2 linked regions of the Alkalihalophilus pseudofirmus genome follow. The protein of the gene in region 1 interacts with the protein of each later gene in a pairwise test. Links are inferred from orthologs where the notes say so. Each region holds a gene or a part of one and is shown on either strand. Other genes may lie near its edges. The genes, in order: PQ478_RS05225 and PQ478_RS06615.

Region 1 (6,066 bases):
TCCCATCAGAATAACTTTCAATCGCTTTAATCAACCCTATTGTACCGATTGAAATTAAATCTTCTGTGTCTTCTCTTGTATTCTCAAATTTTTTGACGATATGAGCAACAAGTCTTAAATTATGTTCAATGAGTAAATTTCTCGCCTCCGCATCCCCCTCTTGCATCAGCTTTAAGTATTTACGTTCATCGTCTTTTTTGAGCGGCTGCGGAAACGCGTTGTTTTTCACATAAGAAACAAACACAATCACTTCTTTTACAAAATAAGAAAGTGCCGCTAGCATTCCAGACACGACCTCACCCCCGCATTTGTCGTTTTTACATTCATATGTCGAATTGGGCTCGCCTGTGTCTGTACATAGAAAAAAACTTTTATTACACTCTTGCTAAAAACACATAAAGTTAGATATTGTGATTTAACTAAAAAAACGACGAATGATCGCCGTTTTTTTACCATTTATCCATTAACGGTTTGATTCATGGCAATCGTTAAACGCTCTTCTACTGCTTCTGCGTGACTGGTTAATTCTGAATCATCCAAGGTAGAAATTAAGTGAGTTGGTTTTGGCATTCCAATTTTTGTTACGCCATTTTCAACATACACAACCATCTTACATGGAAGAAAGTATCCTGCCAGCAAGTTCCTTGTCAGCACGTCTTTAGCAACTTTTGGATTACACACTTCAAGCACACGGAAATCTTCATCAAATGTTTGGCCTTTCTCTTCTAGTTTTCCTCGGAGATCAAAATCCCAAAGAACGCCGAATTCTTGCTCTTTTAAATTAGCTGTTAACTTCTCTACTGTCTCATTAATTGAATGTGGTGATTTAACTGTTACATGAAACATCACGATTCCTCCTTTAGTTAATACTCCTTATACCCCTACAACTATACATAACCTTTTTTCATACTTCTAAACTTAAAAATAACCTATCTCATCGTAGAATCATGAGATAGGCACTCGCTTAAATAGCATAATCGTTTGGAAGAAATAACTTTACTTGCTTTGGCCTGACATATACCGTATCAGCCGCCTTTAAGTTAAGTTGATCAAAGCGCTCCCTCATCATTTCTACTTCAATGATTTCATTCAAGCCTTCTTGCTCAAGTTCTATAAAGACAATTGGGCCTACTGCATGAATATGAGAGATTTTCGCCTGAATTGCATGCTCTTCTTTTTCCTTAAGAATCTCCATTTGGTGCGGACGAGCATATAAAGTTGCCTCAGAACTGTTCTTGCCGCCATATTGCGGAGTTAAAATACGGCTATTGCCTACTTCTAACGCTCCCTCCTTTAAACGTCCTGTAAATCGGTTTACATTCCCTAAGAAATCAAATACAAACGGACTATTTGGCTTTTCATACACATCATTTGGTGTACCAACCTGTTCAATTTTGCCGTTATTCATCACTACTACACGATCAGAAACATCAAGAGCTTCCTCCTGATCATGAGTAACAAAGACGCTCGTCACGTGAAATTCATCATGGAGTCTTCTAAGCCATCTTCTCAGATCCTTTCTCACCTTTGCATCTAGGGCGCCAAATGGTTCGTCAAGAAGGAGTACTCTCGGCTGAACTGCTAAGGCCCTTGCTAAAGCTACACGCTGCCTCTGGCCTCCAGATAATTGAGATGGATACCTCTTACCGAGCCCTTCTAATTTAACAAGACTTAATAATTCACTTACTTTTTCATGGATTTCTTTCTTACCCGGGCGTAATTTTCGAGGCCTGACTCTTAACCCGTAAGATATATTTTCTTCAACATTCATATGGGCAAAAAGTGCATAATGTTGAAAAACAAACCCTACTTGGCGGGAAGTGGGATCTACATTTGTCATTTCTTTCCCATCAAATGAAATCTCTCCTTTATCACTTTGCTCTAAACCTGCAATGATTCGAAGTAATGTGGTTTTTCCTGATCCTGATGGGCCCAGCAATGCAACAAGCTCCCCAGTCTGTATAGTTAAATCAATAGTATCAAGTGCTTGAAATGTACCAAACGACTTTGAGACGTTATGAATTTGAATTGACATATTTAAAACCTCCTACTTACTCATATGACGCCATTCTATGATGTTTTTAATAATCAAAGTGACAATAGCCAATATAGACATCAAGGATGCCACGGCAAATGCAGCGGTAAATTGATATTCGTTATATAGAATTTCAACATGCAGCGGCATGGTATTTGTTAAGCCGCGTATGTGACCTGATACAACAGAAACAGCACCAAACTCTCCAATTGCCCTTGCGTTACAAAGTGTGATCCCGTATAGAAGCCCCCACTTTATAGATGGAAGTGTGACATACCAGAATGTTTTCCATCCGTTCGCTCCAAGTGTTAAAGAAGCTTCTTCTGCAGCTGTACCTTGTGCTTGCATAACTGGTATTAATTCACGAGCAATAAATGGAATGGTAACAAACATCGTAGCCAAAACAATGCCTGGTACAGCAAAGATTATTTGAATATCACGCTCTAAAAACCACGGACCAAATAAGCCATGTACACTAAATAATAAAATAAACACCAGCCCCGCAATGACCGGGGAAACAGCAAATGGAAGATCAATGAGTGTTGTTAAAATGTTTTTCCCTTTAAATTGGAATTTAGAAATAGCCCATGCAGCTGCCACACCAAAAATTGTATTGAGCGGTACAGTAATTAATACAACTAGTAAAGTAAGTCTTATTGCCGAAAGCGCATCTGGCTCTGTAATAGAAGCAAAATATACAGCAGCGCCTTGTTCAAATGCTTTTATAAAAATAGCGACTAACGGCAGCAGTAATACAAGTGTTAAAAACGTTAAGGCTATACCAATTAACCCTATTCTTACCCAAGGTGATTCGGTAACAGCACGATTTGTAGATAGAGAATGATTTGTTGATACTTGAACTTGACCAGCCATAGCTTAATCCCCCTTATGACACTTGGCGGCGATGATTGGTCCACCACTGTAGAATATTAATGAGCAGTAACATGATAAATGAAACAACAAGCATCACAGCAGCAATCGCTGTCGCACCTGCGTAATCGAACTGTTCTAATTTTGTCATGATTAACAGAGGAGTGATTTCCGTCTGCATTGGCATATTTCCAGATATAAATACCACAGACCCATATTCACCTAGTGCTCTAGCAAAGGCTAAGGCAAAACCTGTTAATAATGCAGGAAGTAAAACAGGTGCAATCACTTTGGTAAACGTATGATATCTGTTTGCACCGAGGCTCGCTGATGCTTCTTCTACTTCCTTTTCAAGGCCTTGTAACACTGGCTGCACCATCCGTACAACAAATGGAAGCCCAATAAAGGTTAAGGCAAGCATTACCCCAAGCGGAGTAAAAGCAACTCGTATCCCAAAAATATCGAGGTATTGTCCTACCCACCCGTTTGTTGTGTATAAAGTAGTAAGCGCAATACCAGCCACTGCTGTCGGCAATGCAAATGGAAGATCTACTAATCCATCTATAATACGCTTGCCTGGAAACTGGTATCTTACAAGCACCCAGGCTACAATTAATCCAAAAATGGCGTTGATTATAGCTGCAGCAAACGCTGCCCCAAAACTTAATTTATAGGAAGCTACTACCCTCGGTTCTGTAACAACCTGCCAAAATTCATTCCAGCCCATTGTTGATGTGTTAATAAACACCATTGATAATGGGAGTAGAATAAGCAAGCCTAAATAAAACAGTGTAATCCCCATTGATAACCCAAAGCCTGGGAGAATACTAGGTTGTTTAAAGGTTAATGTCTTCTTCATTTTGGATATTCTCCTTTTTATCTACCTTGTAGGGGGAATCCCCCCTCACAAACGATTCCCTATGGTTGATAGATTTGATCAAATACACCGCCATCACTGAAATGCTTTTCTTGTGCAGAGCTCCAGCCACCAAACACCTCATCAATTGTAAATAAGTTTAACTCAGGGAACGTATCTGAATGGTCAGCAAGGATCTCTTCATTCCGAGGTCGGTAATAATGTTCAGCTGCAAGCTTTTGCCCCTCTACTGTATATAGAAAATCAAGGTAAGCTTCTGCTACTTCTCTCGTTCCTTTTTTATCGACAACATGATCAACTACGGTAACTGGTGGTTCTGCTAAGATACTTACTGATGGAAAGACGATTTCAAATTCATCTTCACCTAATTCATTTAAAGCAAGAAAGGCTTCATTTTCCCATGAAAGAAATACATCTCCAATTCCTCTTTCAACGAATGTGGTGGTTGCACCTCGAGCGCCTGAGTCTAGAACTGGCACGTTTTTATAAAGTTTTGAGACAAACTCTTCTGCCGCTTCTTCACTTCCATATTCTTCAAGCGCATACCCCCAAGCTGCTAAATAATTCCATCTTGCTCCTCCAGACGTTTTGGGATTAGGGGTAATTACCGATACATCTTCTTCGACTAAATCATCCCAATCCTCGATTTCAAGTGGATTGTCTTTCCTAACAAGAAAAACAATCGTTGAAGTATATGGCGTAGAATTATACTCAAGTCTCTCCTGCCAATCAGCAGGAATTAAGTCTCGCGTTTCATGAAGCATATCGATATCATAAGCAAGCGCTAAAGTGACAACGTCTGCATCAAGTCCATCTACTACAGATCGAGCTTGACTGCCGGAGCCCCCATGGGATTGCTGGATAGTAACCTTATCACCTGTTTCCTCCTCCCAATATTCACTGAACTTTTTATTGAAATCTGAGTACAATTCTCGGGTTGGATCATATGAGACATTGAGTAATTCAATTTTCCCTTCCCCACTTTTACTAGAAGTTGAAGCGGCTCCTTCAGTACCTGATGACTCCTCGCTTGAGCCGCATCCAACAAGCCCTGCCACTACTAAAGAAGTAAGTCCCAACCCTTTTAATCCTTTAATGATCGAATGATTCTTTCCCATGTCACTTTCGCCCCTTATGTGTATGATTTAATAGAAACCTGCTGTTATAGCAGATTACTATTTGGATAAAAATAAAAAGCTTCTATAAACAAGGACACTTCAAATAAGTTCCCTATATATAGAAGCCTTCGGTGGTCCGGTTGGCTCTTTCACACTATTTTTTCTTTCGTTGTTGCACAAAGCGAATCTTTTCTGTCGCATCTATCTGAGTGATCTGTCCATCATGTATGGTTATCACTACAGACCCAAACGCAATCTTTTGCAAAGCTTTTGTAATTTCTGTTAGCTTTTCTCCATCTACAGTGCTCATCTTAGATTACCTCCCTGTATGATCCAATGTTCCCTTCTACTAAATCGGCTAATGTTGTTCGATCAAGAACGTCCGCTACTGTGTCCCTGACAAGCCCCCATAAAGGCTTTAACATACAACTACCTTCTAAGGCACATTCCTGATAGGAAGTCACACTTACACAACTCATTGGAGCAAGAGGCCCTTCTAGCTTTCTTATTACTTCACCAATTTTAATGTCTTTAGGGGCTAGCTGCAGCATGAAGCCCCCTCTGGTACCTCGCTTGCTGTTAATATATCCTAAAGTTTTTAATTGGCTTAATAGTTTTTCTAAATATGCTGGCGTTACATGAGTGGCTTTACTAATTTCATCAACTGTCAGCCTTTCTTCCTTCTTAACAGCTAACATAATTAATGCTCTTAAACAATATTCCCCTTTACTTGAAACCTTCAATTCATCACCCCATATCCAATAAACTAGATAAGTTAAGTCGGCTTTAAGAAAAAATAAAAACCGAAAGCCATTTGTATTAGAGTTACAAAGGGCCTTCGGTTTATCCGATCAGCTTTAGTTGTTGTTCTATTATACACTATAATATTCAGATTATTCATATGTGTCAAGTAGGTTTTTAAAATAAAATGTATTTAACTATAAACTATGTAATCAGCTAAGTTTGGTGCATAAAAAAAGTGAAGCATTTCGCTTCACTTTATATTCCTATCTAGATATCATCCTTGCCTACTTCTCCAGGGATGTTATTATTTGTTTTCGACTTCGTGGAATTAGAACTCACTTCATCTTTCGCTTCAGCCACTTTATTTCCAATATCCACTACATCTTCTTTTAGGTCTTGTGCTTGATTCACAATATCCATCG
Region 2 (6,294 bases), 250 kb from region 1 along the record:
CGTATCCGCTGAATTCATTCGATCTGCATAATCAAATACCCCAAAGCCAGCATTATTAATAAGTATATCAACTCTTTGGACTTTTTCGAATATGTTTTTGACACTTGCTTCTATGTCCTCGGTTTTGCTAATATCAAGTGTATAAATATGAGCTCGACCGGAAGTTTCTTGGATGACTTGCTGCACCTCTTTAAGCTTAGCTTCATTTCTAGCTAATAACACCAGGACCGCACCAGCGGCTGCCGCATCTATAGCTAATTGTCTTCCTAGACCGCTTGATGCACCTGTTATCCATAATACTTTGTTTTCTAGACGTGTAAACTCACTCATGATCTCACTCCTACATATAATAAAGGATCCTTTATTAGTGTAACCCGGTCCAATATAAGTAGCAAAAGTTTTCTATGAAAGCGCTTTAAAGTTGTGTGAATCTTCAGATTTCTACTTGACTAAAAAAGCTTGCATGATTATAATAATAAAAATTAAATCAAATGTGCGTTGATTGGGAATAGTACGCATACTTCATGTGAAAAGAGAGTGGTCTCACCGGCTGAGAAGACCATCACCCCTGTTGTAGCGGAACCTGCCCTTGAGCAGTCTGGTAAAAGCCTGACCGTCTCATCCACGATACGGATGTTAGAGCGGGCATAATTTTATGCCAATCAAGGTGGTACCGCGGATGCAACCCTTCCGTCCTTATTTATAGATAAGGATGGAAGGGTTTTTTATTTAGTAAAGACAAGATGCATGTAATATAAATGATCCAAAGAAAGAAGGCATTGATTATGAACCGTCAACGATTAGTTATGAAAGTAGGAAGCAGCTCCCTTACAGGCGCTAATGGCTCGCTATGTCTGACAAAATTACGCGAGCATGTCAGGGCCATTGCTTATGCAAAAAAACTTGGCCATGAAGTCGTATTAGTATCTTCTGGGGCAATAGCGGCAGGTTTTTCTGCGCTCGGTTATCCATCCCGTCCTTCCACAACAGCAGGCAAACAAGCTGCTGCTGCAGTTGGTCAAGGATTGTTAATGCAAGCTTATCTTGCAGAATTTGCAGCACACGATCTTACAGCTGCTCAGCTGCTTTTAACTAGAGAAGACTTTAAAGATCAGAAGCGTTACCAAAATGCCTTGCAAACGTTAACTGAATTATTGAAGCGTTCAGCTATTCCGATCATTAATGAAAACGACTCAACTTCGATAGAAGAGTTAACTTTCGGTGATAATGACATGCTTTCCGCTCTAGTCAGCGGGTTTATACATGCCGATGCCCTTTGTATGATTACGGATGTGAATGGTCTATATGATTCCAATCCAAATCAAAACCCTAACGCTAAAAAGTTTCACTATATTCCTGAAGTAACTGAAGACCTTTTCGCTTATGCAGGTGATTCAGGGTCTAAGGTCGGCACAGGTGGAATGAAATCTAAACTAATGGCAGCTAAGACAGCTACCCCTTTTGGAGTGAATGTGTTTATCGGAAAATCCAGCGGGGAGACAACACTTGAAGATCTCTTGCTAGGTAAAGGTGATGGAACGTATATTGGATCATTCAAACATGCGAGCGTTATGCCCGCTTCTAAACAATGGCTGGCAGTGCACTCTGAGGCATCTGGCCAAATCAAAATCGATAAAGGAGCAGAGCGAGCCTTGCTTTTTGAAGGCAAAAGCCTGCTGCCAGTTGGTGTAGTAGACGTTATTGGACGTTTTCACGAAAATGATGTCGTTGAAATTGTAAATGAAAAAAATGCAGTCATTGGCAAAGGACAAACGACACTGTCTGCTAGTGATTTAATGTTGATTAAAGGCATGCAAAGCAATCAAGCCAATGAACAAATCAAGCTGACTAAACCAGTGGCCATTCACCGTGATCAGTGGGTCCCACTCACAAAGGAGAGAATCTAGAAATGAATGAAGTATACACAAAAGCAAAAAATGCAAAAGAAATTGCCCATCTTTTAGCAAACTTAACAACAGATCAAAAAAATGCTGCTCTCAAAGTCATTGCTGATGAACTTAGAATAAACCAGGAATTTTTAATAAATGAAAATGCAAAAGATGTAGAAACTCAAAGAGCAAACGGGATGAGTGAAACGATGATTGACCGCCTTACTCTTACTGCAGACCGTTTAGAAGAAATTGCCTCTGCCGCTGAACAAGTAGCAGAACTAAATGACCCTGTAGGTGAAGTGACGAGTGAATGGGAAAGACCTAACGGGCTTCATATTCAAAACGTACGCGTGCCGCTAGGAGTTGTCGGCATGATTTATGAAGCAAGGCCGAATGTCACAGTTGATGCAGCGGCCTTATGTCTAAAAACAGGAAATGCAGTCATTTTACGAGGCAGCTCTACAGCCATTCATTCTAATATAGCCCTAGTCAATGTATTACAAGGCGCGCTTAAAAAGGTTTCACTTCCTGTAGAGACGATTCAGTTAATTGAAGATACAAATCGAGCGACGGCGGAACACCTATTTACATGCAACGAATATGTAGATGTACTTATTCCACGAGGGGGAGCTTCCTTAATTCAGGCAGTCATTGAAAAAGCAACCGTCCCAGTCATTGAGACAGGTGTAGGAAATTGTCACATCTATGTTGATCATTCAGCTGATTTCGAGCTAACAAAATCAATTGTCGTCAACGCGAAAACACAGCGTCCATCTGTATGTAATGCAGCAGAAACAGTAATCATCCATCAAGACTTTGCAAATGAACATTTACAAAGTCTGCTTGACCAACTTGAAGAAAGAGGGGTAACCTTTTTCGGAGATCAGACTGCTTGTTCAATGGATGAGCGCGTTAAGGAAGCCACAGAATCTGATTGGGCAGATGAATATTTAGATTTAAAACTTGCTGTTCGAATCGTCCCTTCTATTGATGAAGCGATTGGACATATACGAAAATACGGCACAAAACATTCTGAAGCCATCATCAGCGAGACTAAAGAACATGTCCATATATTCCAAAATTTTGTGGATGCAGCTGCTATTTATCACAACGCGTCAACCAGGTTTACGGATGGATTTGAATTTGGTTTTGGGGCCGAAATTGGAATAAGCACACAGAAATTACATGCTAGAGGGCCAATGGGACTGAACGCCCTGACTTCAAACAAATACCTGATTTTAGGGAACGGACAAATTAAAGGATAGGTGACTTATGTTAACTAATAAAACGATTACTTTTTTAGGTGCAGGTGCCATGGCAGAGGCAATCATTGGCGGACTTATACGAAACCAAATCGTAGACCCACATAACATCATTGCCACAAACCTGTCAGATACAAATAAGCTCGAAAAATTAAAAATGAGATACAACATTCAAACAACCACAAGCCGTACATGGGCTGTGGAACAAGCGGAAATTATTGTTTTAGCGATGAAACCTAAAAATATTGAAGAAGCTGTACGAGAAATTAAAGAGAAAGTAAATAACGATAAGCTGATTATTTCAGTTATTGCAGGGATCCCTTCTAGTTATATTGAGGATTTATCTGGCACAAAGAGCAGAGTGGTTCGGACGATGCCAAATACTTCTGCTAAAGTAGGAGCATCAGCAACCGCCATCTGTGCTGGCAGATATTCAACAAGTGATGACTTAGAAACGGTGTCGCTATTATTTTCAGCTGTAGGTACGGTAACTGTCGTTCCAGAAGAAAAAATGGATGCTGTCACCGGCGTAGCCGGCAGCGGCCCTGCTTACTTTTATTATCTCATTGAAGCGATGGAGAAGGCGGCTGTTGAGAGTGGATTAACAAGTGAGGAAGCGACAGCTTTAATTACGCAAACAGTTGTCGGAGTTGGAAAACGACTTCAAGACACATCAAAATCATCTCGGGAATTATATGAGGAAGTGATGAGTCCAAACGGAACAACGGAAGCTGGCATCACGCTTTTAAGTGAACGTAATGGCCAGGATGCCATGCATGATGCTATCTTAAAAGCCATTGCCCGTTCGAAGGAATTAGGATCTGTGTTTACAGAATCAAAATAATTATAGAGGCTGGGATAACACGAGTCCTCAGGCTTGGCAGGTGGAATCTCAACTTTGCTTTAGTTGAAGCCACTGATTCGCCCTGACAGTAGTTGTTGATTTCCGCTGCAGGTACTCGCTTTCCGCGGGCGGACCGGGAGCCTCCTCGTCGTTGCACTCCTGTGGGGTCTCCCATGGCCAACGCTCTTCCCGCAGGAGTCTCGTACCTTCCGCTCCAATCAACGGAGCGAGAAGGGGGTTATCCTGTAACTCACAAACTAGTATTTTTTCAGTGAACATCTTCTTTTCGCATTCGAATCTTCGTTATGTTTCATCCACTATACTAACGCTTTGTTCATATGCTGAGTCATATACGTTAGTTATGCCACCAGCCTCTATTTCTTTAAGTACCTGCTCATTCGTTTTCCTGCTTCCATTCCAGATAATACAGCGCCTTCTACTTTCCCTTCTTTAAAGCAATCTCCTGCAAACACTATAGGACTCGGATATGTTGTAGCAAGCACCCTGTCTGGATATAGTGACCGTGGCTTTGCATACCTCCACCTCTTCACTTGTACTTCTTCTACTTCATTAGGAGAGATGAGTGATTCTACTTGCTTTAATAAGGATGAAGTGACCTCGTCATCGGCAGCATCGAAATTGTTAGAACTCCATTCTCCTGAGGCATGGATCGTAATGATCGGTTTGGTCGATATTCCTTTTTGTTGATTGTCTCCTATAAAAGCTACATTTCCATCTCCCTGTATACCGCCCTTAGGAGGAATTCTGCTGACATTTCTTAACGTAACCATCAAACAAATGCAAGGATCATACGTAATATTTGCAAGCTCCATCTTTATATCACTTTCTAACAGCTCGAGGTTCATCCAGGTGAGGACTTGAGGGATCGGAATGGTTGATATAATTCCTGCCGCTTGTATTGTTTCTGTTACAGAATCCTGCTCATTTATGACTTCCAACTGCCATTGTTGCTTTTGATAATCAAGATGAACAGCACGATGATTTAAAAGAATATCATTCTCATCAACAAGTGATTTTGTAAGCGCGTTCATACCAGTTGAGCCTACATACCGCGGATAACCATCTGCCTCTAGATGAACTTGACCGCCTAGGTCCATTTGGTGAAAGCCCTTTGTCCACTCATTAACAGTGCCCTCTTCCATCCAGCTGTCTACTAAACTTTTCATAACATCTGATCTTGCTGTAAAAAATTGAGCTCCATGATCGGCTCTACCGCCTTGGATTCTTCTTGTAGCCATCCTGCCCCCTACACTTCTCCCTTTTTCAATGAGAAGAGACGGGATGCCTTTCTTTTTTAATTCTTGTGCAGCAAATAGTCCTGTTAACCCTGCCCCTAGAATAATAATAGGTGATTCTTTTTTCATATTCACCCTCCCTTTTCTATTATTATTGATCATAGCAGAATAAATCCGAATGACGAAATAATTTACCTCGCTTTCGAAGTGGTTATTTCGATTTCGGTTTTCAATTACTGCTGAAGGGATTGCACATATATAAAAAGAAACGTCAGCTTGTCTTGTTGACTTCTTATCTAGTAAAATAGGAAAGTGTGCATATCGAAATAGCAGAATAAAATGCAAGAAGGAGTTATTATGTAAATGGAAAACAATCCAGCCGAACAACAAGTTCCACCATTAGTAGCCTTAGCTCAGCGTATCGTCTTTCATAAGGCCTTTACCCCAACTATTATTACCTTGATTATCATTAATGCCATTATTGTAGGCCTTGAAACATATCCTACTGTTTATCAAGGTTATAATGATTGGTTCTACGCAGCAGATTTAGCCTTACTTTGGATATTTACAATTGAGATTACACTGCGTTTTATCGCAGCGAGACCGACTAAATCTTTTTTTAAAAGCAGCTGGAACTGGTTTGATTTATTAATCGTTCTTGCCGGTCATGTCTTTGCCGGTGCTCATTTTGTAACGGTTCTTCGTATCCTGCGCGTTCTTCGCGTATTACGTGCCATTTCTGTCATTCCTTCTCTGCGTCGTTTAGTCGATGCTTTGCTGATGACCATCCCGGCTTTAGGAAACATTATGATCCTGATGGGAATTATTTTCTATATTTTTGCTGTGATTGGAACGATGTTATTTGCTTCTGTAGCACCTGAGTACTTTGGTAACTTACAGCTTTCTTTATTAACATTATTCCAAGTTGTTACACTTGAATCTTGGGCAAGCGGTGTCATGAGGCCGATTTTTGCAGAGGTTTGGTGGTCTTGGATTTATTTTGTCATCTTTATTTTAGTAGGGACATTTATTGTCTTTAA

Evidence for each region.
Region 2: the proteins of PQ478_RS05225 (region 1) and PQ478_RS06615 interact in binary tests that used the Escherichia coli proteins (3 or more experiments, as listed by UniProt). The link is inferred for Alkalihalophilus pseudofirmus from one-to-one orthologs.

What each region holds. Positions count from the first base shown.
Region 1 is NZ_CP117835.1:1,019,169-1,025,234, reverse strand. The notes cover bases 1-2,770. They hold PQ478_RS05225 (sulfate/molybdate ABC transporter ATP-binding protein), read right to left. Parts: upstream 2,036-2,770; coding sequence 965-2,035; downstream 1-964. Other genes in these bases: cysW (sulfate ABC transporter permease subunit CysW), read right to left, coding at 2,048-2,770; PQ478_RS05230 (DUF302 domain-containing protein), read right to left, coding at 457-846; sigK (RNA polymerase sporulation sigma factor SigK), read right to left, coding at 1-292. Also shown: more of cysW, read right to left, coding at 2,771-2,908; sulfate ABC transporter permease subunit CysT, read right to left, coding at 2,922-3,764; PQ478_RS05210 (sulfate ABC transporter substrate-binding protein), read right to left, coding at 3,824-4,900; PQ478_RS05205 (YezD family protein), read right to left, coding at 5,055-5,210; PQ478_RS05200 (RrF2 family transcriptional regulator), read right to left, coding at 5,212-5,643; PQ478_RS05195 (serine--tRNA ligase), read right to left, coding at 5,912-6,066. UniProt on the Escherichia coli protein: Part of the ABC transporter complex CysAWTP involved in sulfate/thiosulfate import. Responsible for energy coupling to the transport system.
Region 2 is NZ_CP117835.1:1,274,511-1,280,804, reverse strand. The notes cover bases 1,036-4,033. They hold PQ478_RS06615 (glutamate-5-semialdehyde dehydrogenase), read left to right. Parts: upstream 1,036-1,909; coding sequence 1,910-3,157; downstream 3,158-4,033. Other genes in these bases: proC (pyrroline-5-carboxylate reductase), read left to right, coding at 3,165-3,998; proB (glutamate 5-kinase), read left to right, coding at 1,036-1,907. Outside these bases: PQ478_RS06625 (SDR family NAD(P)-dependent oxidoreductase), read right to left, coding at 1-330; more of proB, read left to right, coding at 786-1,035; PQ478_RS06605 (NAD(P)/FAD-dependent oxidoreductase), read right to left, coding at 4,373-5,383; PQ478_RS06600 (ion transporter), read left to right, coding at 5,618-6,294. UniProt on the Escherichia coli protein: Catalyzes the NADPH-dependent reduction of L-glutamate 5-phosphate into L-glutamate 5-semialdehyde and phosphate. The product spontaneously undergoes cyclization to form 1-pyrroline-5-carboxylate.